4 regions of the Paenibacillus sp. FSL L8-0638 genome follow, and region 4 is predicted to be linked to each of the others. Evidence: riboswitches for the same ligand, from Rfam matches in the RefSeq annotation. Region 4 holds a riboswitch; each other region holds the start of a gene.
What was found. A riboswitch is a leader RNA that binds a small molecule or an ion and turns the genes downstream of it on or off. The one in region 4 is predicted to bind cobalamin.
Positions count from the first base shown of each region.

Region 1: linked by a shared signal. The riboswitch ahead of metE (5-methyltetrahydropteroyltriglutamate--homocysteine S-methyltransferase) and the one ahead of MKY35_RS06780 (cobalamin-binding protein) in region 4 are both predicted to bind cobalamin.
Region 2: linked by a shared signal. The riboswitch ahead of MKY35_RS24415 (hypothetical protein) and the one ahead of MKY35_RS06780 (cobalamin-binding protein) in region 4 are both predicted to bind cobalamin.
Region 3: linked by a shared signal. The riboswitch ahead of MKY35_RS25465 (ABC transporter substrate-binding protein) and the one ahead of MKY35_RS06780 (cobalamin-binding protein) in region 4 are both predicted to bind cobalamin.

Region 1 covers NZ_CP151960.1:5,501,053-5,508,417, forward strand. The annotation lists gene MKY35_RS24535 (glycoside hydrolase family 3 C-terminal domain-containing protein) at 1-1,032, opposite strand, end outside; gene MKY35_RS24540 (AbrB/MazE/SpoVT family DNA-binding domain-containing protein) at 1,269-1,739, shown strand; gene MKY35_RS24545 (anaerobic ribonucleoside triphosphate reductase) at 2,034-3,983, shown strand; gene nrdG (anaerobic ribonucleoside-triphosphate reductase activating protein) at 3,980-4,477, shown strand; cobalamin riboswitch at 4,657-4,853, shown strand; gene metE (5-methyltetrahydropteroyltriglutamate--homocysteine S-methyltransferase) at 5,014-7,332, shown strand.
Region 2 covers NZ_CP151960.1:5,475,240-5,482,604, forward strand. The annotation lists gene MKY35_RS24405 (sirohydrochlorin chelatase) at 1-155, opposite strand, end outside; gene cobJ (precorrin-3B C(17)-methyltransferase) at 248-2,044, opposite strand; gene MKY35_RS24415 (hypothetical protein) at 2,086-2,304, opposite strand; cobalamin riboswitch at 2,355-2,542, opposite strand; gene MKY35_RS24420 (TIGR00730 family Rossman fold protein) at 2,599-3,153, opposite strand; gene MKY35_RS24425 (uroporphyrinogen-III synthase) at 3,356-4,207, opposite strand; gene MKY35_RS24430 (endospore germination permease) at 4,309-5,463, opposite strand; gene MKY35_RS24435 (hypothetical protein) at 5,505-5,729, opposite strand; gene MKY35_RS24440 (Ger(x)C family spore germination protein) at 5,722-6,942, opposite strand; gene MKY35_RS24445 (spore germination protein) at 6,942-7,365, opposite strand, start outside.
Region 3 covers NZ_CP151960.1:5,705,689-5,713,053, forward strand. The annotation lists gene MKY35_RS25450 (ATP-binding cassette domain-containing protein) at 1-912, opposite strand, end outside; gene MKY35_RS25455 (ABC transporter permease subunit) at 912-1,727, opposite strand; gene nikB (nickel ABC transporter permease) at 1,742-2,671, opposite strand; gene MKY35_RS25465 (ABC transporter substrate-binding protein) at 2,687-4,267, opposite strand; cobalamin riboswitch at 4,484-4,684, opposite strand; gene MKY35_RS25470 (nucleobase:cation symporter-2 family protein) at 5,440-6,747, opposite strand; gene MKY35_RS25475 (xanthine phosphoribosyltransferase) at 6,741-7,358, opposite strand.
Region 4 covers NZ_CP151960.1:1,515,187-1,522,551, forward strand. The annotation lists gene MKY35_RS06760 (lipoate--protein ligase) at 1-367, opposite strand, end outside; gene cobD (threonine-phosphate decarboxylase CobD) at 528-1,631, shown strand; gene cbiB (adenosylcobinamide-phosphate synthase CbiB) at 1,621-2,592, shown strand; gene MKY35_RS06775 (histidine phosphatase family protein) at 2,643-3,395, shown strand; cobalamin riboswitch at 3,518-3,712, shown strand; gene MKY35_RS06780 (cobalamin-binding protein) at 3,920-4,927, shown strand; gene MKY35_RS06785 (iron ABC transporter permease) at 4,924-5,970, shown strand; gene MKY35_RS06790 (ABC transporter ATP-binding protein) at 5,967-6,800, shown strand; gene cobT (nicotinate-nucleotide--dimethylbenzimidazole phosphoribosyltransferase) at 6,844-7,365, shown strand, end outside.

The DNA.
Region 1 (7,365 bases), 1.9 Mb from region 4:
CGACAATTCACGGGCTTGCTCTGTCATGAGAGCTTCCTCTCCGATCGAGGCATAGGGGTTGTCTGCAGCCGGATCAAATTCCCCCAACCGAAAACGGACACGGAACGTATGAAACAATGCCCGATCCAAGTCTTCTTCTTGCAGCGATCCTTGCGCCAAAGCTTCTCGAATCGCCCGCTTGGAGAGCTCCGCATCATCTGTAATGCTGTCAATTCCCGCCCGAATAGATTCGGCCACACCTGGCGTGTGGGAATCGTAATACTGATGATCGTTGACAATCCCCATGACATCACCCGCATCACTTACGACAAAGCCGTCCATCCCCCATTCGTCCCTGACAATATCGTTAACCCCATGATATAACGTAGCAGGCGTTCCATTAATCAGGTTGTAGGAAGTCATCATCGACTGGGCGCCGCCTTCCATAAAAGGCTTCTCAAAGGCTCTTAGGTAATATTCTCGCAAGTTTCGTGGATCTATACTGGAGGAGCCACTTCCCCGATCCACTTCATTATTGTTACCCAGAAAATGTTTTAAAGTGGCAACCGCCTTCAAATATACCGGATGATCCCCCTGTATTCCTTTGACTAACTCTTTCGACAACTCTCCCGTCAAATACGGATCTTCGCCGTAAGCTTCCTCATTGCGTCCCCATCTTGGGTCACGCTCCATATCCACCGTAGGTGCCCACAGGGTCAGACCGTTTAATTTGGGATCACGACGATAGTAGACACGCGCCTCATCTGCGATAACAGATCCGATTTGACGCATTAATTCCGTATCCCAAGTACATGCCAATCCTACTGGCTGAGGAAATGAAGTCGCCTCACCCAACCACGCTATCCCGTGTGCCGCTTCCGTACCGTGCTTGTAAGCTGCGACTCCCAATCGGTCAATGGCCGGCTGGTATTGCAACATGGATTCGATCTTTTCCTCCAAGGTTAGTCGCGACACGAGATCCCGTACACGCTCATCCAGATGAATCTTCGGATCTTGAAATAAATATTCGATATCCGTTGTTTCATGACTCATATCCGTCATCTCCTTATTCCATTTAAGAATATAATGAAAAGGCATACATGAAAGCGTTTTAATATATCATAGCTAAAAAGGAGTATCACGGCAACAATACCGAAAACATCCTATACTGGATGAAAGAGAGTCGCAGCTTAAAGACAAAAAAAAGTTACATTTTACCTTCAATATACAAAGCTAAAAATAATATTTTTTGGTATAATCAGGATATATCATTGAAGGAGGAAGCGCTGATGAAAAATACCGGAATGACAAGGCCCCTGGATCAATTGGGGCGAATTGTACTCCCTAAGGAAATGCGCACCACAATGGATATCAATATCGGTGATTCGCTTGAATTCTTCGTAGATGAAGAAGGATTTGTATTAAGAAAATACACGGGTGTCTCCTGCAAATTTTGCGGCGCGGTGGATCACTTAACTTATTTTCGGGACAGCTTTATCTGCGCTGATTGCATTCAATTATTAAAGACCGATGAAAATGTGCATGCCACAAGCAATGATGCTATCCAGGCTCAAGAACATACCCAGCCGATCCGAAACAACACAACGTGGCAGCCCAAGCAATCCAGAGTGCAGCAAGGTGAAATGGTAAAAAAGCTTCGCAAGCTAATTCAGGATCACCCGAACCTGCCACAAAAAGTGTATGCAGAAATGCTCGATATCTCCCAAGGCCGGGTGTCCCAGTTGAAAAAGCTACTCTAAACCTTCTAAAATCTATATCCCAAAATCATACACAATGTACCGACGACCCTATTCATTTTTTTGTCACAACTTCGATTGCTAGGTATAGAGTAAGGCGCATATCTACGGATGTGCCCCTTACTCTATACCTGGCTTTTTCGTGTCGGCCGCTCTTGCCAATGTGACAATAGTCACATACTCCCGATGTATACGTATATACAATATATAGATCGAAACAATTGGTTATCACTAGATATCATCAATATGTTGTTTTTGTGAAAAATATATATATTTTACTATATGGAGGGTTTTACGATGAAGGTGCTGGAGGAACATCAATTATACGACATCGGCGAGCGGGTCATTGGGGCACAAGATCTGGACATGCTGCGGGAGAATGCAAATCTGAATGGAGAATCGTTCAGCGGCAAAATGAGCAAGCTTGGGTCCGAGTATGCCAAATGGTATGCGCGCCTGCGGGTACTTCCGCCTGAACTGACGAACGCGATTGATCACGGATATGTATATGTTCACGATTTGGACCAATACGCACTCGGAACTACGAATTGTATCTTTATCCCTTTTGGCCGGTTACTACAAGACGGATTCAATACAGGCAATGGCTCTGTACGCACACCGCAAACGATTATGTCCGCTATGGCACTAGTTGCCATCATATTCCAGTCCCAGCAAAATAGCCAATTCGGAGGTGTCTCCGCCAATAAAATAGATTGGGACCTTGCCCCATACGTTGCCCGGTCCTTCCGCAAGCATCTGCGCAAGGGACTTCGGCTGTTCGAGGAAGAGATAGAGTCCAGTCTGACTGACGATGAACTACATATGGCCAACCCCCATTTGCAAGAAGTCTGCCCTCGTTCATACGCATTCGCTCGCGAAGAGACGGAGACGGAAACCCGACAGGCTGCTGAATCGCTCATTCATAACCTAAACACCATGAGCAGTCGCGCAGGTGGACAGATTCCATTCACTTCACTGAATTACGGAATGTGCACGTCTGCTGAGGGACGGCTTGTTACTCAATCGCTGCTGGATGCCACGATTCGCGGCTTGGGTAGCGGGGAAACTCCTATTTTTCCACAGCATATTTTCCAATGCAAAGAGGGAATCAATCAGGCAGAAGGCGACGTCAATTATGATTTGTTCTTACGGGCGGTAGAATGCTCTAGCAGACGGATGTATCCCAATTTTGTGAATGTGGATGCCACCTTCAACCTGCCTTTTTACCGTGCTGATGACCCGGATACCATTATAGCGACAATGGGTTGCCGTACCCGCACCATTTCTGACCGTTTCGGTAGAAATCGGCAGAGTGGTAAGGGAAATCTCTCCTTCAATACCATTAATCTGGTGCGGCTTGGCATTGAGTATGGTATTTGCACAGGCAAACGCCTGACACCTGACCGTGATCGCTTTGATGCGAGACTAGAAGAAGTTATGCGCATTGCGGTGGATGGCTTAATCCATCGCTATCAAATCCAGACCAGCCAGCCGGCCAAAGCCTCGGACTTTATGATGCGCGAAGGGGTATGGGAAGGTGGAGAACAACTAGAGCCAGATGATAAGGTGGGAAGCATACTAAAACACGGTACGCTTTCGATCGGATTCATCGGACTGGCTGAGTGCATGAAGGCACTATACGGGAAACACCACGGGGAGGATGATTTCGTATACCGCGAGGCACAGCGAATCATCACTTCTATGCGCGTGTATTGCGATCGAATGAGTGAATATCACAATTTGAATATTACATTGTTCGCTACGCCTGCCGAAGGTCTGTCGGGCAAGTTCACCTTGCTGGATCAACGTGATTTCGGGATTATTCCTGAGGTAAATGATCGAGAATATTACACGAATTCTTTTCATATTCCCGTGTATTACACGCTCCCGGCTGCTCGTAAAATCAGCTTGGAAGCTCCGTTCCATAACCTATGCAACGCTGGTGCGATATCATACATTGAACTGGACGGTAATGCGCGGAATAACCCGGATGCGTTTCTTAAAATTGTTCAATACGCGCTGCATCAGAATATCGGCTACTTTTCCATCAACCATCCGGTGGATCGTTGTACGGAATGCGGTTATGAAGGGATTATCGGGACAAGCTGCCCCCAATGTGGCACAGATGAGGAGCACACACACTTTCAGCGCTTACGTCGGGTAACCGGATATCTGACAGGGGATTATACCGTTCGCTTTAATGCTGCAAAACAAGCAGAAGTTCGAGATCGGGTGAAACATAAGTGAATTTGTGTGGCTACATTCCGGAATCTCTGAACGAAGGATACGGCCTGCGCACCGTCGTGTTCATTAGCGGTTGCCGTCATGCCTGTCCCGGATGCTTTAATCCAGCGTCGTGGAGCTTCCGTGCAGGTGAGCCATTCACACCCCAACGACAACAGGAAGTCATTCGTGACATCATGGATAATCCGTTGTTGGATGGACTGACTCTCTGCGGGGGAGACCCGTTTTTCTCAGCAGCAGAATGCTCGCAATTTGTGCGCGACTTCCGTGCGGCCTGTCCCGACCGAACCGTGTGGGCTTACACTGGCTTTGTCTATGAAGATCTACTCACAGATCAGGAGCGACAAAAGCTAGCACTTTTGTGCGATGTGATTGTGGATGGTCGCTTTGTAGAACAGCAAAAGGACCTGACCCTTCCCTTCCGGGGCAGCCACAACCAGCGTTTGGTAGATGTAAAAGCCAGCATTCAGGCAGGTTACACCGTTTCATTGACTTAAGGCGAAGGTTACTCGGCAAATGCTATATCTAATCTAGGACAAGTCTCCATCATGGATGAGGCTTGTCTTTTTTTGCATATCCCTAACAGATTCCATTGCAGTTTCTATTGCGCATCCTGCAAGTTTCACTTATGATGGTGAACAAGTATACGAGTGCATAATTATTCGTCATACCTTAACCGCATAGCTTGGAGATAGGTGTCTGTTCTATTCAGATCAGGCTTAAAAGGGAAGCCGGTGCAAATCCGGCACGGTCCCGCCACTGTAAACGGGGAACTTTCAGCTGTTCATACAACCACTGGTCCACAGACCGGGAAGGGATGCTGAGAGTCATGATCCGTAAGTCAGGAGACCTGCCTATTTTAACAACATCGCAAGTACCTACGGAAGATAGGGAGGTGTTAAGAGCAGTCGCCGTATTTTTGATTTTTTAATCACGGAGGCATTCTTTCCCCTACTTATTTTTAACTCTGGGGGGAAGAATGCCTTTTTTGGTACGTAAAAATAAAACAGCCACCCACTAGGAGGAAAAGTACATGTCCGTCATTGAATGGCCTGAATTGTCCGGCTTAATTAGCAGTAATCTGGGATATCCGCGTATCGGCGAAAACCGGGAATGGAAGAAAGCACTGGAGCGCTTCTGGAACGGCAGTATTAGCGAAAGCGAACTGCAAACGGAGATGAAAAGATTACGGTTGGAGCATCTGAGCAAGCAGCGTGACAAGGGGATTGATCGCATTCCTGTCGGAGACTTCTCCTATTATGATCACATGCTGGATACATCTGTGATGTTTGGTCTAGTACCCGAACGGTTCAACCATCGTCCCGCAGGTCCGATTCCTCTGTCCGTGTATTTCGGGATCGCTCGTGGACAAAAGGGAGCAACCGCCAGTGAAATGACCAAATGGATGAATACAAATTATCACTACATCGTTCCTGAATTGGCAAACGCAGTCCCGGTGTTCACTGAAAATAAACCTTTACAGGCTTATCGTGAAGCAAAACAAGAGCTAGGCATTGATGGGAAACCGGTCCTCATCGGCCCCTATTCATTCGTTACCCTTTCCAAAGGCTATGATCGCAAGGAGCTTGCTTCTATTATAAGAACCTTCCTGCCTTTATACACCCGTGTCCTGTCTGAACTAGCAGCAGAAGGTGTTCAGTGGGTCCAAATCGATGAACCTGTCCTGACCACCTCATTCCCAGTAGAGGATCTGGACATTATTCAGGAAGTCTATGAAGCTTTGGCCCAAGCTGCGCCCTCTTTAAATATAATGCTGCAAACTTACTTTGGCAGCCTGGACCATTATGAGCGTCTGTCCGCACTTCCGGTACAGGGACTGGGTCTTGATTTTGTGTATGATGATGGCGAAAATCTCCAGCATATATTGCAGCATGGTTTCCCTAAAGGAAAAACGCTGGGCGCTGGGATCATTGACGGGCGCAATATATGGCGCAGCGACCTTAACGCTGTGGCTACCCTGCTGGGTCAGTTAGCAGAACAGACCACTGCCGAGCAGCTTATCGTACAGCCATCATGCAGTCTGCTGCATGTGCCAGTCAGTCTGGAAGCAGAGCACAAGCTGGATCGAGAACTGGTGCAAGCGCTGGCTTTTGCCGATGAAAAGCTTGAGGAAATCGCCGTCCTGACGGCTGCACTTGGCAAACACGATCCATCCGCACTCACCAAGCTTGGACAAAGTGCGGATGCGGTAGCCCGTTTCAACAGCTCAGCGGCACGCGTACAAACAGCTGACGATCTGGCTGACTTGCTGGCAAAGGAGCCTCTAACACGCAGCGTTCCTTTCGCCGAGCGTCGTGAGATTCAGCAAAATAAGCTGAAGTTGCCTCCACTGCCTACGACGACCATTGGTAGCTTCCCGCAAACCGCCGAGATCCGCAAGGCCCGCCTGCACTATCGCAAAGGAGAATGGTCTGCCGAGCAATACCGGACGTTCATCCAACAGCAAATCAAGGAATGGATTGATATTCAGGAGGACATTGGCATTGACGTGCTTGTACACGGGGAATTTGAGCGGACCGATATGGTTGAATTTTTTGGCGAAAAGCTGAACGGTTTTGCTTTTACACAAAACGGATGGGTGCAGTCCTACGGCTCCCGCTGTGTCAAACCGCCGATTATATACGGAGACGTCTCCTTCGATCAGCCCATGACTGTGGAAGAAACGGCATTCGCTCAATCGTTAACTTCCAAGCCTGTTAAGGGAATGCTTACAGGCCCTGTGACCATTTTGAACTGGTCTTTTGAACGCAATGATATTCCGCGTAGCCAAGTTGCTTTACAATTGGCTCTGGCATTACGGGCAGAGGTAGAGGCACTGGAACAAGCGGGCATCAGCATGATTCAGGTCGATGAACCCGCAATTCGTGAAGGGCTTCCGCTGAAAGAAGAACAACAGCAAGCCTATCTGGATTGGGCAGTTCAAGCCTTCCTTGTGACCACGGCCACCGTTGAACCTGCGACCCAAATCCATACGCATATGTGCTATTCCGAATTTCAGCATATGATTCAGTCCATCTCCGACATGGATGCCGACGTTATATCTATTGAAACTTCGCGAAGCCACGGAGAACTGATTGTCAGCTTTGAAGATCAGGTATACGACAAAGGCATCGGTCTGGGCGTGTACGATATCCACAGTCCGCGCATCCCCGATGTATCTGAAATGCTAAGCATGATCCAGCGTGCCCTGCGCGTACTGCCATCAGATTTGTTCTGGGTTAATCCGGATTGTGGTCTGAAAACCCGCACCAAAGAGGAATCTGTCGCCGCCTTGCGACAAATGGTACAAGCGGCTCAAGCAGCCCGGGCTGCATTGGCTGTATCCAACTAATTTTTTATCGTTTCGAATCACGCCTTCATTTTC
Region 2 (7,365 bases), 1.9 Mb from region 4:
ATCCCATCAGCAATGCTGGGACGTGCCAGCTCCAAGAAACAGGTTTCCACGCACATATCCGGTACCCGATCTGCCACTGCCTGTGCAAATTCCAGCAGTTCCTGGTTCCCCTCCGGGTCCCGACTTCCATGTCCAACCAACAATATTGCATCCACTGCTGTTGTTTCCTCCTCTTTAATAGGGATAGCCTGCATGACGCCCTATTTTATATATATGCTTGTATCCCGTTCATCAGGCCTTCAGTCCATTAATCACCACAAACCGCATTCACTTCTACCGTTACTGGTGCATCTTCATGCCGGAACCCTGCAACGACACCTACACGCTTGAAAAATTTATGAAAGCGCTCATTCGGATGCCCTTTTTCCTTATATTCAGCGATGACGTTCTCCACGATGTCCGTAATTTGATCACCCGGAATTCCTTCCGCTACAGGCTGAGCGGCATGAGCATTGCGGCCGAATTTTTTGCCACCGAGGAAGAGATCGTACCCACCCTTGCGATAGACGATTCCGATATCCTCTAGTACGGCTCCATAGCAGGCCATACCGCATCCGTTCAAAGCAATGCTCGTTTCCTTGGGTGCCTGTAATCCACCAAGTACAACCTGTAAATGCTCAGCCACAGGCACAGCGTCATCCTTCTCCATATTGCAGAAGTCGCACGCCTTTACCTTAAACACATCGCCAATCGGCATGACAATGAATCGTTCATCCCGCAGCCGCCCGACCAGTTCCTCGGGGTCTGCACACGGCACGCGCAGCACGATCTGATGATCCGGCGTATATTCCAGCTCGCCATCATCACCCGCTACCTCGGCGAGCAGCGCCATCTGGCGAGCGGTGAACTTCTTGTTTCCCACACCCGGGGAAACGCCCACCTCAAATAGCGCAGGCTTGCCAAAGCCGCCTGTCTCCATCCCGGCCGTGGCCCCTGCTCCGGCCACTGCTGACGTTCCGGCGGTGCTCTCGGCGGTAGGCGCTTGCCCGCTCCAGCGAGCGTTGGCTTCGCCAGGCAGCTTGCCGCCGACAGCGAGGCGGCTTAGCGCCTCTGCGGCCAACGATGCCGGGGCTGCGCCGGTTTGCACAGCAGTCGTTGCCTGCACGGCAGCCATCGCTTGCGGGCGTGCCTGCATGGCAACCGCAGCGCCGCTCGCGGAGGGTCCAGCGGGCGTAGTCGGGGCTGCGCCTGCCCGCGGTGTATCCTCTTGCGCGCCCAGCGACCACGGCTCCGCTTCCGTGCGGAGCCGCTGATGCGGCTTGAGCGCCTGCTCGGTCGCATCCAGCGTGTATTTGCGCTGATATCCGCGCGGAGTCACGATCAAGCCGTCATACACCGTCGTCGAGGAATTGCCGATGATTACAGTCGTCAGCATCCCGATATCATGGTTCAGCATATCTTCCAGCGTCGTTACAATAACTTGCTGACGTTCACGATAAGCACTTTTCACCAACCCGACCGGAGTCTGCGGATCGCGGTAACGCAGCAAAATGGACTGCGTCTCCACAATCTGGCGGGTACGCCGACCACTGCGCGGGTTGTATAATGCAATCACAAAATCGGCCGAAGCCGCAGCTTCTACACGCTTCACAATCGTTTCCCATGGGGTCAGATGATCACTCAGACTGATCGTGCACGCATCATGCATAACTGGCGCCCCCAACAGTGAAGCACAGGACTGAATAGCCGAGATCCCCGGCACGACTTCTACCTCAACCCCGTCCTCGCGTCGCCAGCCTTTTTGCATCAGCACTTCGTACACCAGCCCTGCCATGCCATAGACTCCTGCATCTCCACTGGAAATGACGGCTACCTTCTTGCCCATCTCTGCTTGGCGAACCGCCTCCTGCGCACGGCTCACTTCCTCTGTCATCCCTGTACGTACAATCTCCTGTCCGTTCAACAACGGACGGATCAAATCAACGTAGGTGTTGTAGCCGATAATGACCTCACTTTCGGCCAGCGCATCCAGCGCCCGTTTTGTGATATGTTCCATATCTCCTGGTCCAAATCCAATCACCAGCAATTTTCCTAATGGGCTCATCGTGCTCCTCCTATTCATCCTTTTCAGGGCAGCTATGCTATCTATTCCAATGATTTTTGGACATCCTGTAACTCAAAAAAGCCCCATCCTACCCGGATGGGGTTTCTATGTACGTATCTCTCATCAGACGAACAAACAGCGTAAGAAGACACGATTTGTCTTCCTCCAGCCTGCCGTTGTTTTCCATCTGTCTGTTTACGCTTCAAACGCTGCTGCACGTTCATATCCACGCAAACCTCTAGCCAACATGGAAAAAGCAACGTGTGCCTGATTTCCTGATTTCGTACACCCATCCTCTCCGCGAAGGTTAACGGTGCATACAGATCAAGGTAGGTCTCCTGGCTTGGCATCAACGGATTCTTTCGTCTTCCCCATTTTTCACGAGTGACCAATAAAAAAAAGCCTCTTCCTTACAGTGGCGGGACCGCTCGGGATTTGCACCCGATTCCCTGTTACCCTTTGCTCAACCGCAAAGGCACCTTGTCTGTCCGCTATTTGATTATGGGTCTTATCATAACCTTGCCTCAATCAGTTGTGCAAGCACGAAAAAAGCTTTATTTCAAGTTCTCTGCTTTATTTTTTAACATCTGTAGCAATTTGTCCGGGTCCGCAGAGATACTTAATAACGCTGGGTGCTCAGCCCCGGTAAACCCTTCTTGCACGCTATGACGCACCATTTCTACTAACGGGTCAAAATATCCATTCACATTCAGCAGCCCAATGGGCTTGCGATGAATACCGATTTGCGCCCAGCACAATACCTCGAACAGCTCCTCGAAGGTTCCCAAGCCACCCGGAAGGGCGATAAACGCATCGGCCATCTCGCTCATTGCCGCTTTACGCTCATGCATGCTCGCTACCTCAATAAATTCGGTAACTCCCCGATGAATGATCTCTGCATCAAATAATAGGGTGGGCATAATGCCCGTGACCTGACCATCACCCGCTAGTATTCCATTCGCCACCTCTCCCATCAGCCCCCTGCTAGAGCCACCATAGATCAGACGGATATGATGGCGAGCCATGGCTTCTCCCAGCTTGCCTGCTGCCTCAACATATACCGATGAATGTCCAGGTCTGGACCCGGCAAATACGCAAATAGAATTCATTAACGTCTCAGCTCCTGTCCTAAGTAGCATCGAAACTTATTCATTATATTAGATAAACATTTTCGCTATAACAAAAATCTTTGTCGATGCATGTCCAACAAAAAAAGATAAAGACCTCGTAGGCCCTTATCTTTATTTTACTCTGTATCCCGAAATATAAGTTCATTTTTTAGCATACTGCAATTATAATTTTGATCTCATTTCAATGACCATTCATGATCTTCAGACCACAGCCATGCACCGAATCGTTATGTTCAAAATATTTGCCCAGCTCCACCATCATCGCGCCCATGCGCTCTTCGGTTGGAAACACGACTCGATCAATCCCTTCTTCCACAATGGACTGTGCAGTCACCTTCCCTACGGATACAGCAATCACATCCTCACGGAAAGCTTCCAGTAAATCCTCGATTCGATTTTGCTCTCTGGCATATTGGGCTAAAAATCGAATTTGCGGACCACTCGTGAACGTAACGGCATCAACGTTACGCTGGATAACATCTTCCAGTAACGCCTGCAATTTTGCTTCCTCAGGTGGGATATGCTTATAAGGAAGTACCTGTCGGGTCACTGCCCCCTGCTCGTCCAGCCATTTTACCAACCGTGGGGCTGGATCGCCATGCAGTTGCAACAGCACTTCCTTCCCCTTCAGATCGTATGGGGCGAAAGCTCCTGTCAATCCGATCAAACTTCCGTCCTCGTCTCGTACTGCTGGCGTAAAGCCACGCTTTTTGAGTCCATTGACCGTCTTGTAGCCCCGCGCTGCAATGTTGGAGGATTGCAGCAACTCTATAATCTGCTCAGCCACGCCCATATCCTCTGCCATATCAAACAGAGCATCCAGTCCCATGCCTGTCGTGAAGATGTACCAGTCCGGAGGGTTCTTTACCCACGATACAACAGCGTTGCGCAGCTCGATATCATCCAGAAAAACAGTGCCCTGGGCCGGGCGCTCTACTGGCTCGCCCCCCATCTTCATAACTAGCAGCGCCATTTCTTCTGCTTTACGGGGACCGGCAAGAGCGACTCTCTTACCTGCCATGCGTTGTGCCATGCTGTTGCCTCCCTTGTAGAAGTCGTATTTCTTTCTACCAAGTATACAATTAGAGGGGCAAAAGACAAATAAGAATTACTTTTCCGCTAAATACAGTAAACTTATAAGTGGCCGTGCCCTGTTCTGCCTCCATGCTGGCTTTCTTTCTGACTACTACTATCCCGCTCTCCGCTAGATGCCTTATCATCGTCGCCTCTCCCTTTAGATTTGGGTCGGAGCAACATCCACAGCACGAAGGGCATCAATACAAAAAAAATGACCATAACCACGGTCCACTCCCGACTGAATTCATATATTTGTACAATGTTAGAGAACAGCATAAAGGAACAGACGTAACCCAACAAACCAACTGGCCAAACAATCAAATTCCCCCAGGCTGGAGCAAACATACGCTTGACAGTCAAACTGGTGACGTACAGATCAAACCCCATTTTCGTAAGCAGGGTCGGCACGGTAAGAGCGCCCACAAATAAATCGAACCGATCCAGAAAATCGGTCACTTGCAACTGACGTGCCAGTTCATACGAAGGATAAAACAGTCGTGACAAAATGGGGACACCGATAACCAGCTCTGCCAGTAACACAATCAGAACCAAAAAAACGGTTCCAGTCAGATGCCCAAGCCACGCGCTCCGTGGACTATAATTTTTTCCAAAAATCACAAAAGGCAACATCATAATGTCTGCCATATAACCAAGCATACGCCAGCTCCCTTTGACCACTCCACCTACATCTGGATGCAAGAACGGCCTCAGTACCGCAAAATCCATATTACGACCGAAAATAAGCGGCATGGTCAAGAGCGTCAGGATCATCAGCGGAACAAAAACTTCCGTCATATTCACGATAGTGCTAATTCCACCTTTAGCCATAAACACTAAAGTTAACAATATAATCAGAGAAATCACGACAATTGGGGTCAATGGCAACAGCGTAACCTGTACCAGATCCGTAATAATTCTCAAATCCCGTGCAAATATAATCAGGAAAACGATAAGGTACACCGAGAGCAGCATGCGTCCCAGTACGGGATGAGAGCTTACTATGGCCTGAAGCATATCCTGATCTGGAAAACGCCTCCTGATTCTAAGCACCACATAGATCGGCAGGCATAGCACAATGGCGGCAACCATACAAGTCCAATAAGCATGCTGGTCTGCATAATCTGCTGCCTGGGCCGGAGCATGTACAAGGGTAATACTGGCCTGCAGCAATACACCAAGCAACACGATTTGTCTGGTTTTGAACTGTTTCATGAAGGTACATCTCCTTTTGGCCCACAGGCATCCATTACACGTTACAACGTAGGGGGGAGCCACATATCAATAAAACGGGTCAGCCATGTAGCCACATAAACGGAACTTCTTGTCGATGTTCCGTAGATCCAGATACCAATACTAATTACGTACAATACACGTGAGATCCATCGGTTGACGGCAGGTGCAGCGTTGAGACTTTTGCGGTCAATCAGATACATGAAGAGAATAGACAGCACCAATGGCAGTAGAAATACCTTATTCATTCTGAATATTCTCCTTTTTGACCCCAAATGGCTTGGTGATTGCACCAATATTTTCGATGTGTACGACCGGATCTATGGTGACCTCTGCCTTGGGATACAAATGATCCCATTGGGGTTTAATCCGCTTCCATTCATCTGGGCGACTTGTAATGATAACCCGGCCCAGACCAAGCACATCCGAATGATACTTTTGCTGAATAACACGAACAGCCTCTCCCAGTTCCTTCTTGATCTGCTCGGCAACCTGCTGTTCCAGCCACTTCAGGTTTGCCTCTTTGGAAATATCGAAAGTCGTCTCATTCTCTTTTGCATTTCCGTTGCAGTTTATATGAATGGTCATCCGAATCTCATCCCCCCGAATATTGGGTTCGATATTGACCTTATTTTCGATGAGATCTACGGAAATGTAACCTTTTCCTTTGGGTGGAAGTACAAAAATTTCCGTATTCTTGGCCTGATTCATACCCAGTAGCAAAAACCGGCTTAAATGATTATCTATTATGCCAGTCACCCTGTCTTTGCGAAATACAGCCAGCCCGTCGACCTGAATATTCGTCTTCTTGTCCTTCAGACTGGCTGGACCATTCTTCACCAATGACATGACCGGCACAGCCGGATCAATACCATCCAGCAGGATCGTATTCAACAGCAGCTTAATTGAACGAGGGTTCTCCATATAGGAATAGTTGAGCTCGCGAACCATTTCTGCCGGATACTGCTCAATCGGAGCATCCGCCTGCAGTACTTCCAGCGCGGATCCCTTCGTTATGACAACGAGAGATGATAAACGGTTCTGTGGGACGCGCGCCAATACATCCATCATATTGCCTATCCCTTCCCGCGCCAGTGCCTCGCCGAACAACAGCACCCGGCGATGGGAGTAATTCAGCGTTCGTGAAACCCCTCGCTGTTCCTCGGCGCTTGCTCCCCGAAAGCTTGGACCTGTCTTGGACTCCAGATAATAGGACTTCGTCCCGCTTGTGCCTCCCCCGCCTCCTGTGTTTCCCGAAGCCCCGAGCTGTCCGGGGAGCGCAATTTGCATCGTAACCCGATATTGATCCCCTTCCTTATCCATCCCGGTGCCCATCACAAAGGCCACATCGTTCACCTCACGGCGATCCCAGCATCCCCCCAAAAGAACAGAACAGAGCAGCAGACAACTAAGCACAGCCGTTTTACGTATTTTCCCTGTATCAGAGCCTTGGGGCTTCATCACCATCCCTCCTCGGTTGTCGACGTCCCATTCATCTTTTCTTTTTCCCGTTTGTTGTTGTCTTTTCTGATCCATGAAGGACGTTTAATCATTTTCCACCAAGGTGCACGAACAATGATATCCTTTTGATCCGTATGGTTGTATGGGCTGTATCCACTCATGTAAGGCACGCCAAACGACGTTAGCTTGGTTAAATGTGTGGCGACCAGCGTTGTGGCAATAATGATCCCAAACAGTCCAAACATCCCCGCCATCAGCATGATCGGAAACCGCAGCAAACGAACTGTAATAGCAAAGTTAAAGCGTGGAATGGTAAACGAAGCAATACCTGTGAGCGACACCACAATGACTATGGGTGCCGATACAATCCCTGCCTGTACTGCGGCCTGCCCAATAACGAGTGCGCCAAGGATACTGACGGCC
Region 3 (7,365 bases), 1.7 Mb from region 4:
GTGCATCCTTCCTTCCGGGCTCATCTCCAACACTCGATCTGCTATGCGACTCATACCCTGGCGATCATGTGAGATCAACAATATGGTGAGATCAAAGTCTTCTCTCAACTGTTGCAGCAATGCCAACACCTTGTCGCGGTTGATCACATCCAGCGCCGTAGTAGGCTCGTCGGCAATAAAGAGGCTCGGACCGGAGCTTAGCATGGCAGCCAGCAGCACCCTTTGACACATGCCTCCACTTAGTTCAAAAGGATATGACGACAAAGTATGCTCAGGATCTGCAAACCCTACCTTGCAGAGCAGAGAGCGCAAATAGGCCTCCCGCACTGGAGTAGCGCCTCCTCTGGCTATTTCAGAGGCACGGCTCAGCACCTGCCGCATCCGTGACAGCACGCTCAGTGGATGGACTTGCTGTGATGCAGTGTGGGATGGGGTAGCATCAGCGTGCCCCGGCTCCATCTGGTCGTGCGGCATCCAACGCCGCCCGTGCAGTCTAAGCGTGTCCATCAGCTGGGCGCGGACAGTCCGGATCGGATTCAACCCGCTCAGCGATTGTTGAATCAGCAGGGCAATATCCTCTCGGCGCAGCCTTTGCCAGCGCCGTTCCTGGAACGGGAGAATGTCTTCCCCGTTATAGTAGATACGCCCATGCGTAACACCGATACCTGGCTCCAGCATGCCTGCGATTGCGTGTGCGGTCAGGCTCTTGCCGCATCCGCTCGGTCCGGTCAGGGCCACAATCTCCCCTGAATATATGGAAAAGCTCACATCACGCAGCAGTGGTTTGCTCCCACTTCTGCTTGCTCCTACGCCTGTGCGGCAGATTTCCAAATGTTCCACGTGTAACAACGGTTTTCGACCTGCCACTTGTTCTATCGTATCCTTGCCCCCAAGGGCTGTTTGATCCTCCACTATTTGGCCGCCTCCTTTTCCGAAAAGCGGTCGCCCAAAAGCTGGCAGGCAAGTACGAATAGCATAATCGCCAAGCCCGGGAAAATCATGACGTGCGGAGCCACCTGAAAATATGAGGTGGCATCATGCAGCATCACGCCCCACTCTGGCTTGGGCGGCTGTACACCTAGTCCAAGAAAGGACAGCCCAGCGATCATCAGCACCACGCGTCCGATATCCCATACCGCATAAACCAACAACTGCGGCAACGCTTGTGGCAATACATAACGGCTCAGTATACGAACGTGTGAATTGCCGGATAAACGGGCATACCGAACGTAGTCCTCCTGACAAGCTTTTTGAACCAGACTACGGATATATCGGACATAGCCCGCCCACCGTACCGCAATAATGGCAAGGGTCATGTTAACAAAACCCGGACCCAAAATACCGACAATTGCCACTGTTAAAATAATATCAGGAAAAGCCAATACGCCGTCGATTCCCCGCATGACCAGCTGGTCCACGCGTCCGCGCACATAACCAATAAGCAACCCTATAGGCAGACTGAAGCACAGCGTAGCTACAGTAATTGCACATGCGATTAGCACGCTCGTCCGAATCCCGTAAATTAGCCGTGATAGCACATCCCGGCCCAGATGATCCGTACCGAAAGGATATTTCCGGCTGGGTGGTGCCAGACGGTTCAAAAGGTCCACTTGGAGAGGATCATGAGGAGCGACCCATGGAGCCAATAACCCAAGCAGCACGATCAGACCAAACAGTACGCCTCCTGCCAGCAAGCTCCCTTGAAAGGAAAGCCGCATCTTTTTCATTTTCAGCTTCCCCCTTAACGCAAACGCAGCCTCGGATCTATCGCCGTCTGGACCACATCCACCAAACACTGAACTCCTACAATTAAAAATACGGCAAAAATAACATACCCCTGAATCACCGGATAATCTCGCTGTGTAATCGCATCTATAAAATACTTGCCCAACCCCGGCCATGAAAAAATGGTCTCTACAATCACATTACCTGCCAGCATAAATGATAGATTGGTACCTAGCAGTGTAATTATAGGCAGAACCGCATGCCTAAATATCTCAAAAAACAGGATATGCAAACGGGAAAAGCCTCGAGCCTTCGCTGCTTTCACAAAATTCCGGTCACCCAGCTCCAGCATTTGAGCGCGCAGTACGCGTGCTTGCACAGCTCCTAAACCTGCGCCAAGAGTCAGCGCTGGGAGCACTAGATGTGTCCAGTCCTCCCTTCCCATGGATGGGAGCCAGCCCAAGCGAACGGAGAATAGATAGATCAACAGAAAACCAAACCAAAAAGAGGGGATCGACGATCCCAGCAGGGCGAACAGCCTGCCCAGACGATCCAGTGGGCCGCTGATTTTTAGCGAGGCAGCCAGCCCCAGCCCCAGCGTAAACACCGTCATGACGGCGAAGCCCGCAGCAGCTAGCTCCACAGTAGCAGGAAGTCTGTTCCACAGTTCGGCTAGCACCGACTCCTTGGATACATACGAAGTGCCCCAATGCCCTGTGAACACATCCCGCAGCCAGTTCACATATTGAATATGAAGCGGTTCGTTTAAGCCCAGTTCCTTTCGTAGCGTCGTCAACGCCTCCTCAGAGGCAGGGATATTATGCGCGGTGAGCAAAATGGTAGCAGGGTCTCCAGGGGCCAGCCGCATCAGTACAAAAGTCAGCGTGGATACAACGAATACAATAATGAGCAGCTGCGCCACACGTTCCAGTATAAAACGAATCATAGGATACGCAGCTCGTTATTCCGCAATATCGGATTGCGCTGTAATGTAGTAATACTCGATCGGATGGGGTGTAAAACCCTCCACCCCTTTTTTCACACCAAACACATTATCAGGATGCACAATGAACGACTGTGGCAAATCCGTATTGATGATATCCAGCGCTTGTAGTGTCACAGCATTACGCTGCGCTGTATCCTTCGCCAGCTTCAAGCTGTTCAGAATACTCTCTAGCGGTTTGAAACTATAACGGCTTACATTGGCTTCGCTTTTCGAAGAATAAAACATGTCCATAAAATATTGCGGCTCTCCTGTATGAGCAGTAAGCATACTGTACATAGCAAAATCCCAATCGTTTTTGGTCAACGCCTCGTCGATATTTTCCACCTTGCGAATCTTGACCTGGATTCCCTCTTTCAGCAATTGGCTTTGGATGACCTCAGCCATAACAGAGAGCTCCGGACGCTGAGGGAAAGTCAGCAGCGTAACCTCGAACGGCTTGCCTTGCTTAGTCCATGTCCCTTGGGCGTCCTTCTGCCAGCCATCCTTCGTCAACAGTTGCTCTGCCGTTCCGTCCAGCGCTTTGCGCTCAACTTTACCGAAGGGAAGAATGCTCGGGAACGGACTGCTTGCCTCCGTACCGAAGCCCCTCATGACGGCGCTCACAATCGATGCGCGTGGAATCAGGCTGTCCACCACCTTACGGTTCGCCGCATCCTTGAATACTGGCGATTCCATATTGTACACGATCATATGGGTGCGCAAGGACGGAGCTGACAGCACTTGCAGCTTGTCGTTCTTTTTCAGTACCTCTGCGTTATCAACCGGAATATCCGTCGCTACGTCCACCTCACCGGATTGCAGTGCCATCAGGCGCGAATTCCCGTCCGTAATGAACTTCATCGTCGCTTCAGCCAATCGTGCCTTCTCGCCCCAGTATCCGTCATAACGCTCTACGACCAAGGATTGGTCCTTGTTGAACGCTTTGATTTTAAAGGCGCCTGTCATCGCTGGGTAACCCTGCTCATCTTTCATCGATGCCACATCCAGTACAATCGTCGATGGATCAGCTAGATTAGACACCAATGCCGCATTCGGCTGGTTTGTCGTGATCTTCAAGGCCAGCGGGCCGCTTACATCAATGGACTTCACATTCAGTAAATCCTTCGCCAGATGGCTTTTCTCAATAGAGCGTAACAAAGACGCTTTTACACTTGCTGCATCCATACTTTTTCCATCATGAAAAGTGACTTTATCCTGCAAGCTGAACGTCCAAACTGTAGGGCTATCCTGCTTCCACTCCTTTGCCAGCCAAGCCACAGGCTCCAGCTTTTCATTCAAACGTACCAGTGTCTCACCTGCACCGGATCGCATCACATCCCAGCTATTATCTCCATGCGGGTCAACGCCTGACGGTTTCCATGTATACGCCATTACCAGCTTTTTATCTGTCGCTGTTTGTTGTGCTGACGCGTTCTCACCCTTGCCGGAGCTATCCGACGTCTTATTGCTGGCACATCCCGAAAGAGCCATAACTGCCAGCAGCAGCATCACCCCTGTACATATGAACCATGAACGCCTACTACGACTGCTTATCATTTCATGAGCCCTCCTCTATCTTGTAAAATCGCATAAACCTAACGCAAAACGCGAAAAAAGCATTCCGAACCACTTGATCAGCAGTCAGAAATGCCTTCAATATAAAATGTCAGAACTCACCTCGAAGCCAACTCCAAAAACATAGAAGGGATCAGATCGGTTTCAGACATTCCGTATGCAGCACGCCTAACCACCTCCCCAGCATTCCGTGGGTCTGACAGTGATGTCAAAACAGGCAGGTCTCCTGACTCCAGGCGTATCTTTCAGGCCTTCCCGGTTCTTCACAATTCCAGTGGCTGTTCTGAAAGCTCCAGCAGTATCCTGCTGATGCCTGTATACAGTGGCGGGCCCGTGTCGGAATCAACCGAACTTCCCTTTTAAGTGAACATGCTCAACAACTATGTACATCGTCTCTACGAAACCCCATACATAGAGTTGTCCGGCTCACACCTGTTTTCTTCCTTTATTTCTTTTCATTACGATCTTATTTTGTTGTCACAGGCTTGTCAATAAAGGCTGCACAATAATTTAAATTTGAACGATAAGGTAGAAACAAGACCTAACCTCCAATTGCGTGCACGCAATTGAAGTGTTAAAATTAGGTATAGAGTAAACCACCGTGTCCGTATACTAAAAAGAGTCTTCGCCGCGCCAACGGCAAAGACTCTTAGGACTTGAAAGGCTGTGGATCACCACCACGGCGCGCTGCATAACTAAATGTCAATGCAAACGAAACCCACCGTTAGGGGCCAACCTAATTACGCGGTGGGTTTTCGCTTGTTCCGAAATTTTCGACGTAGCCAGCGATAAAGTTTACGAATACTAAACACCAGGCTTAGTAACGTAACCATCCAACGCAACACATCGTAGCACGATACAAGGTTGACCATCGGCTTCACCCCCTTTCGGGAAGCTGCACCGTGGTCCGAAAACATCCACCACTATTCAAAATCCATAAGGTAAATTATACCATGATATCGCCCACTGCTCTAGCAAATTCTTCTAGTAAGTAAACTGGAAAACGCGCCAAATTGGAGCTACCCATTTCATCCCGCAGTTTATCTATATATCCCCAGACAACAAGGGGATCTACTATCTGGATAACCCCATGCCAAACAGCCGGAAAAGAGGCATACGTCCTCTCTCCGGCTATCTTTATTTATTTCTAATCATCAAACCTTCTGTGGAACCTCCTGAACCGTCACGCTTTTGACCGATTCCCCTTGTTTTCTCGTCAAAACGATATTCAAGACAATCGCTGTAATCGAACCAGATACGATGCCGTTTTGCAACAGCATTTTGGCAAAGCTCGGCAGCTGGTCGAACATTTGTGGCAGAACGGCAGAACCTAGGCCCACAGCAATACTGCATGCTGCGATCAGCAGATTGCTTTCCTTTCGCAGATCCACTTCTGACAAAATAGACATGCCTGATGCAGCGACCGAGCCGAACATGACGATCATCGCCCCGCCCAGCACAGCGTTAGGAATCACTGTCGTTAAAGCAGCCAGCTTAGGTAGCAAACCGAGAACAACCATGATACCGCCCGCAGCAAAAATAACGTTCCGCGATTTGACGCGTGTGAGCGAGATCAGACCCACATTTTGCGAGAAGGCTGTATAAGGAAACGCGTTAAAAATACCCCCAAGCATAATCGCAAGTCCTTCCGAACGAAGTCCATTGACGATCTGCTTTTGCTCTACCTTTTGATCAATCGCCTTGCCTACTGCCAGATAAACACCCGTAGACTCGACCATGCTGACAATATTGACAATAATCATCGTACATACCGCCATAATGCTAAACTCTGGCTTACCAAAATAAAACGGCTGCGCAACACTCACCCATGACGCATCTGCCACGGGAGCAAAATGCACCATTCCCATCGCATAAGCAACCACCGTGCCTGCAAACAGACCGATGAGCACGGAAATCGAGCGCATAAAGCCCTTTGCTAACCGATTCACAAGCAGAATAACCAATAATGTAACCAGCGCCAGCAGCAAATTACGCGGCTGTCCAAAATCCGCGCTGCCCTGGCCACCTGCTACATTGTTCATCGCCACCGGAATAAGGGATAGACCGATAATTGTAACGACCGAACCCGTAACGACCGTCGGGAAAAAGCGTAGCAGCTTGCCATACAGCGGTGCCGCAAGCACCACGAATATACCAGACAAAATAATGGCACCGTACGCTGTCGCCAAATTTGAGGTCGAAGCAATCGCGATGATAGGCCCTACTGCCGTAAACGTACAGCCTAAAATGACAGGCAGTCTACTACCGAAAAAGCGTGTGCCCATAATTTGTAATAACGTAGCAATCCCGCAAGTGAACAGATCGGCAGCCACCAAATAAGCCATCTGGGCTGGAGTTAGGTGCAATGCTCCCCCTACAATTAGAGGTACAGCAATGGCTCCAGCGTACATCGCCATGACATGCTGGAAGCCCAGTGCGAATAACTTTTGTTTACTTAACATCCCACATTCTCCTTAACAGGAGCAATTACCGCGCCAGCTTCCTCTATAAAATGGACCTCGCCTGGTGCCATGGAAGCGATACGCGCAAGAGAACGTACGGCGATGCCTCTTTGCTCCAACAGTCCACGGCCTTCCTGGAAGCTCTTCTCAATCACACAGCCAACCCCGGCCAGCTCCGCTCCTGCTTCCTTTACAATATCCGTAAGTCCGACCAATGCTGCACCAGTTGCCAAAAAATCATCTACGATCAGCACATGGTCGCTGGCATCGAGATATTTTTGGGAGATACTCACCTGATAGGTTTCCTGCCGAGTGAACGAATGAACCTCTGCGAAGTATACCTGCTCATTCAGCGTGATGGCCTTCTTTTTCTTCGCATAAATGAACGGGACCCCCAAGGCAATAGCAGTAGCCATTGCAAATTGAATACCACTAGCTTCAATGGTAAGCACCTTGGTGATCGGAGCACTGCCGAACAGGCGTGCAAACTCCTTACCAATCTCTAATGCTAATGCTGTATCTACCTGATGATTCAAAAATGAATCTACCTTTAATACGGTGTCAGATAAAATCTGTCCTTCTTGACGAATACGTTCCTCCAAAACTTTCATTATGCGA
Region 4 (7,365 bases):
TGCGGCCTGTCATTTCAGCTTCTACTCCCATTTGGCGCAGAGCATCAATCACAGGTTGCGTAAATTTGAGGAAATTATGAAAGGACTCCCCGTTATCCTTGGTAATAAAACTGAAATTTAAATTACCGAGGTCATGATATACAGCACCGCCGCCGGACAGGCGACGAACGACTTGAATATTGTTATCTCTGACAAACTCGGCGTTGATTTCTTCAATGGTATTTTGATGCTTGCCTATAATAATAGAAGGCTGATTAATGTAAAACAGCAAATAGCTGTCGTCCAGCGGTAGATGCTTGAGCGCGTATTCCTCAATAGCAAGATTAATGGCTGGATCGTGTATCCCCTGGTTGTCGATGAACAGCATGTCCATTCCTCCGTATATAAACTGTGTAATTTTATGTGTGCCTCCTTCTATTGTAACCCAAGTGAGCCATGTACAAAAGCTCATTTGCATTGACGGGACGCAAAAAGCAGCCTCATAATGGAGCTAAATGATTGGAAACGGGCGGAAAGGATGAGAGGCAATGATAGAGGTTTACGGTCATGGCGGGGACAGGGAAACAGCTGCGGCGACATTTGGCGGGACTGCTGCTGATTTTGTAGATTTTAGTGCAAATATTAATCCGCTTGGTCCACCGCCGGAGGTGCTTGAGGCGCTGCAACATTCATTTGACACTGTGATTCGCTATCCAGACCCTGGGCATCGGAATTTTAAAAATATGCTCGCACGGCGACTGCATGTTCCACCGGAGTCGTTAAGTATCGGAAACGGAGCGGCTGAGAGCATGGCGCTCTTGTTATTGGGACTGGCTCCTAAGCGTGTGGGTACAGTAGAGCCGTGTTTTTCGGAATATGCCGAGCTGGCTGGCAAATTCGGAGCCGAGGTCAACCGGGTGTACGGGAAAGCCTCGCTTCAATGGAAGGCGGACGTGAAGGACATTCTTCAGCTCATGGAGCAGGTAGATGTTTTGTTCCTTGGGCAGCCGAATAATCCAAACGGTGTGCAATATGGTGAGCAGGAGCTGTGCGAGCTGGCAGAGGCGGCTGGCACAACGGGGACCGTGCTGGTGGTGGATGAAGCATTCATTGATTTTATTCCGCTGGAACGGCGAATCTCACTGCTGCCTGTGCTGGATCGCTATCCTCATGTGATTTTGATCCGGTCAATGACCAAATTTTATGCCATTCCTGGCTTGCGATTGGGCTATGCGATTTCTCATCCGGACTATATCCGGCGAATGACGGCCAAACAGGTGACCTGGAGTGTGAATGGATTGGCGTTGCTGGCTGGGGAGGCGTGTCTGAAAAGTGGGCAAGCATATGAGCGCAGAACACAGGAGCTGATTGCTGCGGAGCGCAACCGTCTGTTGACCGCCTTGGCGGAATGGGGCTGCGGTGTCGTTCCCGGTGAAGCCAATTACGTGCTGGCAAGGGCGCCGGGTACGTGGAGTGCATCGGCTATTCAGCAGGCGCTTGGACAACGCGGAATTCTTATACGTAGCTGTGCTATGTATCCGGGACTGACGACGAGCCATTTTCGGATTGCAGTGAGGGATGCAGAAGCCAACGATAGGCTGCTATCTGTATTGGGTAAAGTGCTGGAGGAGGAACAGCGGCGTGACAGTTAGCTTGATCATCATGGCAGCCTATCTTTTGGACAGGCTGATTGGTGACCCGAGGTGGTTGCCGCATCCAGTCATCGGTATGGGACATGCCATTTCAGCATTGGAAAAAGTGATTCGCCGCCAGGTACGAAGTGACCGAGGGCTGAAACGTGCGGGTATACTGCTTCCACTCATTGTGGCGGGAGGCTCCTTTGCGCTCGCCTGGGCGCTGTTGCACTTGCTTGCCTGGATTCATCCGTGGTTATCTGTCGGCGCAGAAATGGTGCTGATTGCGACCACGATTGCTTCCAAAGGACTAAAGGATGCAGGAATGGCAGTCTACCGAGCGTTGCAGGCGGATGACCTGGCTGTGGCACGGCGGGAGCTGGGCATGATAGTCGGGCGGGATACGCAGCAACTTGATGAGCCTGAGATTGTACGCGGTACGGTTGAAACGGTCGCTGAAAATATCGTGGACGCGATTATTTCCCCGCTTTTTTATGCCTTGATCGGGGGAGCACCCTTGGCGCTGGCTTATCGTGCTGTGAATACGCTCGATTCCATGGTTGGCTACAAAAATGAAAAGTATCTGCATTTAGGCTGGGCTTCAGCACGTCTGGATGATGTGGCTAACTACATTCCGGCACGCCTAACAGCGGCAATGCTTGTGGTAGCGGCGTGGATGTACAAGCGAAATGCTGCAAGAAGCTGGCGCACAGTCAAGCGAGACGCTCGTCTGCACCCAAGCCCGAACAGTGGCTACCCGGAATCGGCTGTTGCTGGTGCACTGGGGATTCGTCTTGGAGGCTATAATGTGTATCATGGCGTACGCTCCTTTCGTGCATACATGGGCGATTGGATACGACCGCTAGAGTCGAAAGATATACGGCATACAATCCAGCTGATGTTCGCCGTGTCCAGTATGTTTGTGGGATTGTGTTTGTTAGGAGCCGCAGGTTGTTTTGCCTTGGGATGGGTGCGGTGAGGGTGAGGAGTGACACACTGAATAATGATCGAGCAGGAAGTGACATGATCTTGAAACAAGATATAGCAGCAAAAAGGACAGTAGAATACGCACAAAGTCCGAACTCACAGGAGGATAAGGTGCCGTATGATGCTAAAGAAGATCTGCATTGGGACATGGAACTCGTGTTAGTTCGTCACGGCACAACCTTATGGAACAAGGAACGTCGATATCTGGGACACTCCGACTTAGGTTTGCTACCGGGAGCAGAGCAGGAATTAAAGCCTTTGCAGGAAAAATTGCAAGGGCACTCCTTTGCTCGAATCTATTGCAGCGACTTAATGCGATGTCGCCAGACCTTGCAGATCATTGTGCCGGAATCAGAGTTGACGTCTGGACGTTCCCTATCTACTATGCCTCCTATGATGGAACCATGTCTGCGAGAGCTTCATTTTGGCGAGTGGGATGGAAAAACGTATGACATGCTCAAGGATGTGTCGTTGTATCGAGCTTGGATTGATGAGCCGCAACGGATCACCCCACCTGGAGGAGAGTCTTGGACAGATTTTGTAAATCGTCTGCGCAAATTTCTTGACTCTCTGTATGAATGGCGTGTTGCTATGGAAGTTCAACCCATGGATTTGACTGCTGCGCCGCCCTCTGTTTTGGTTGTTACGCATGGTGGCGTAATTCGCCAGTTGGCTTGCATGCTGATACCGGGCCATGATTTTTGGAGTTTGAACCCGAAGCCGGGAAAAGCATTTAGGATGCAATTGAGGTTGGCAGGACCGTACAGTTACACAGCAGAAATGCTTCCTCATTAGGCTAGACACCAGCGGATAAAGAGGCTGTTTGGGTTGTAAGCAGCCTCTTTTTAACCTATAATCATCAAGTAAAAGAACGGCTTGACTACCACTACATCAAATATCCAGCAGACGAGGTCGGCGCAGTGTGATGAAACTATGGTTTCCCTTGCCTGCGCTGTTAAAAGGGAAGTCGGTGTAAGTCCGGCGCGGTCCCGCCACTGTAAATGGAAACATGCCGGTTAGTCCTGCTTTATGTGCTACTAAGCATATGAAGGAATTTCAGGACATGCATCTTACCATAAGTCAGGATACCTGCCCGTCCGCCTGTCACCATAATCCTTCGAGGAAAGGATGACGTGTTCGCAGTGACTGTCCGTGCGGAAAGAAGCTGCCGCCTGCGCACGATCTGCGCTAACGTGACCCCTGTGTCCTGATATGAGGATGCGGGGTTTTTTTGATAGGAAAAGAAGGCTGGATTTAGAAGATATCTGATGATGCTCAAGTAACGCTCTTAACGATTTTTTTATGAAGGGGTGCAAATCATGGCAGGAAAAAAAATAAAGGTTTGGACAACAGGTTTATTGGCTCTGATTTTGGCGGTTGTGCTGAGTGCATGTGGGGCGAATGGAAAAAATGCTGAAAATAAAGAGGGTCAGGCTTCTTCACAGCAGTCGGGACAGGCAGTAAACGCACAAGAGCCTCCGGGCAAAACGGTTTACCCGCTCACAGTTAAAGATGCAACAGGACAGGAATTTACATTCAAAAAAGCGCCGGATAAAATCGTTTCCGTCTCCCCGGCAGAAACCGAGGCATTGTTCGCCATCGGGCTGGATAAGGAAATTGTCGGCGTCTCCGACTACTCTGATTACCCGGAAGCAGCTACGAAAAAGCCTAAAGTGGGCGGTATTATGAAACCAAACGAAGAGGCGATCATTGCTGCGAACCCGGAAGTCGTTTTTGCAGGGATATCACTTAGTGAACAGGCTACGACCAAGCTGCGCGACATGGGAATTATGATTTTTAAAACGGAACCGAAGACAGTGGAAGATGTCATGGCTAACATCGAATTGTATGGGAAAATCACCGATCATCAGAGAGAAGCAAGAGCGGTGACTGACAAGATGAGAGCAGATGTAGCAGAAGTAAAAGAAGGAATTAAAAATATCGGTAAAGGGCAGAAGCTGCGGGTATACGTCGAGTTTTCACCAGGCTGGACAGTTGGTAAAGGCGAGTTTATGGACGAGCTGATTACGTTGGCGGGCGGTGAAAATGTAGGTGCCACGCAGAAGGGGTGGTACCAAATTAGTGAAGAAAATATTATTGCTGCGAACCCTGACGTGATTTTGTACAGCAAAAGTGTCAAGGACGACAAAACTGGTCAAACGCTCGGCGAAATTATTAAAGCTCGCAGTGGATGGGATCAAATATCGGCTGTTCGCCACAACCGGGTATTTGCCGTGGATGATAATTTGATCAGTCGTCCGGGTCCACGCGTAACGGAAGGTCTCAAGGAAGTGGCCAAGGGCGTGTATCCTGAAATTTTCAAATGAACCGTAAACTGATCGGCTTTGGAGGGACAGGTCTTGTCCTACTGTTGCTGACGCTGCTGCTCTGTCTTGGCATCGGCTCGGCCAAGCTTCCGGTCAGCCAGATCACAGGCATTCTGGTTAACCACCTTCCGTGGTTAGGCGATACGTTTACACCGGATTGGAATACATCCTCAGAGCAGATTATTTTGAAGGTCAGATTGCCACGAGTGTTACTGGGAATGTTGGTAGGAGCAGCGCTGGCGCTGGCGGGAGCCGGATTTCAGGGTGTGCTGCGTAATCCTTTGGCTGATCCGTATACACTGGGGGTATCCTCGGGGGCTTCGGTAGGAGCGGCAGTACTGATTTATTGGGGCCTTCAATTTTCATTTGTTGGTGTATGGACGCTGCCGCTAGTGGCATTTACGACCGGAATGCTTACGCTGTGGATGGTGCTGACGTTGGCACGGGAAGGTGGGAAAATTCCGACACAAAGTCTCATTTTGTCGGGTGTGGTGATGCAATCCTTTCTGGGAGCGGTTGTTTCCTTTCTGACAGCCATGTCGAAGGAGACGGTCAATGAAATATTGTACTGGACGATGGGAAGTCTTAGTCTGCGCGGTTGGTCATATACAGGAATCCTTTTACCTTATGTGGTCATAGGGCTGGTATTTCTATGGAACCGGGCACGTGTGCTGAATATTTTGGCTTTGGGTGAACGTCAGGCGGCGCACATGGGAGTTCATGTAGATGCGACGAAGCTATCTGTTCTGATTATTTCCACGCTGCTGACAGCAGCCGCTGTCTCGGTATGTGGTGTGATTGGCTTTGTGGGACTCGTTGTACCGCATATCATTCGTCTGGTGACAGGTCCTGATTACCGTATGATTGTTCCATTATCTGCGCTCGGTGGAGCTATTTTTATGGCTTGGGCTGATACGGCGGCTCGCACGTTGTTAGCCCCCACGGAAATTCCTCTGGGCGTGATGACGGCCTTTGTTGGGGCACCGTTCTTCGCATATCTCCTGTACCGGAACAAGAAGCTGCGCAGGGGGGGACTGCTGTGACAGAACAAAGTGAATCACAGAAGGTGCGTGATCGGGCATTAGAGGTAGTGGGTCTGACACGTGCCTATGGAGAGTTCCATGCTTTAAAAAATATAAGCTGGAGCGTCGACGAAGGAACTTGGTGGGGGATTATTGGTCCGAACGGCAGTGGAAAATCGACCTTGCTGCATTTGCTTTCCGGTGTAGATCAGCCAACTTCGGGAAACGTTCATATCTACGGCAAAAAGGTCGGTAGCTACAGCAGAAAAGAGCTTTCCCGACTCATAGCCGTACTCCAACAGGAAGGGCTTCCTCCAGTGGGATACACCGTCAGGGAAGTCGTAGAAATGGGACGTTTTCCCCATCAGGACTGGCTAGGCAGGGAAAAGGGTGTTGAGGTGGAGGCGATCACGGATCGCGTGCTGGAGCGATTGGGTCTTACCACGCTGGCGGACAGAGCATTAGACCGTTTGAGTGGGGGACAGCGACAGCGTGTAGCTTTGGCAAAGGTGATGGTGCAGGAGCCACGAATATTGCTGCTGGACGAGCCTACGACCTATCTGGACTTGCGCTATCAGCTTGAATTTATGGAACTGCTGGCAGATTGGCGCCAAGAAACGGGTGTGACGATCATTGCGGTCTTGCATGATCTTAACTTGACAGCCCAATTTTGCGAAGATTTGCTTGTACTCAAGGATGGAATGGTTGAAGGATTGGGAGCTTCATCGAAGTTATTAACCGAGGATCGGATTCGACGAGTATACGGTGTTGAGCCTGTGATGCTTCCGCATCCTGATAGCGGTGTGCCGCAGCTCTTGCTGCGCAGAAGTGCTTCGGATACAGCAGATTAAATAAACGATGAAACACACTTAAAAAGAGCAGGGAGTGGAAGGTATGAACGACAAGCTGCGTCAGCTGATCGATAGCATTGCCCAGCCGGATGGGGTGGCGGCCTCGGCAGCTTCAGCCCATTTGGACCAATTAACAAAGCCACCGGGAAGTCTTGGAAAGTTGGAAAGTGTGGCCATTCAGCTAGCAGGAATTACAGGAGTGGATAAGCCTGAATTCGATCGTAAAACGGTTATGGTCATGGCTGCGGATCACGGGGTGTGTGAAGAGGGAGTCAGTGCCTTTCCGGCTGAGGTTACACAGCAAATGCTGTATAACATGCTGTCAGGTGGCGCAGCAATTAATGTGCTGGCACGCCATGCGGGTGCAGATGTCAAGGTGGTAGATGTTGGCGTGAATGCGGATGTCGCTCACGCGAATCTGTTGAACCGTAAGATACGCATGGGTACTTCGAATATAGCTAAAGGGCCAGCGATGCTGCGTACTGAAGCGGAACAGGCGGTTTTGGCCGGAGCTGAAGCTGTAGCAGAAGCGGTCAAAGGTGGCACACGGCTATTCGTTACTGGA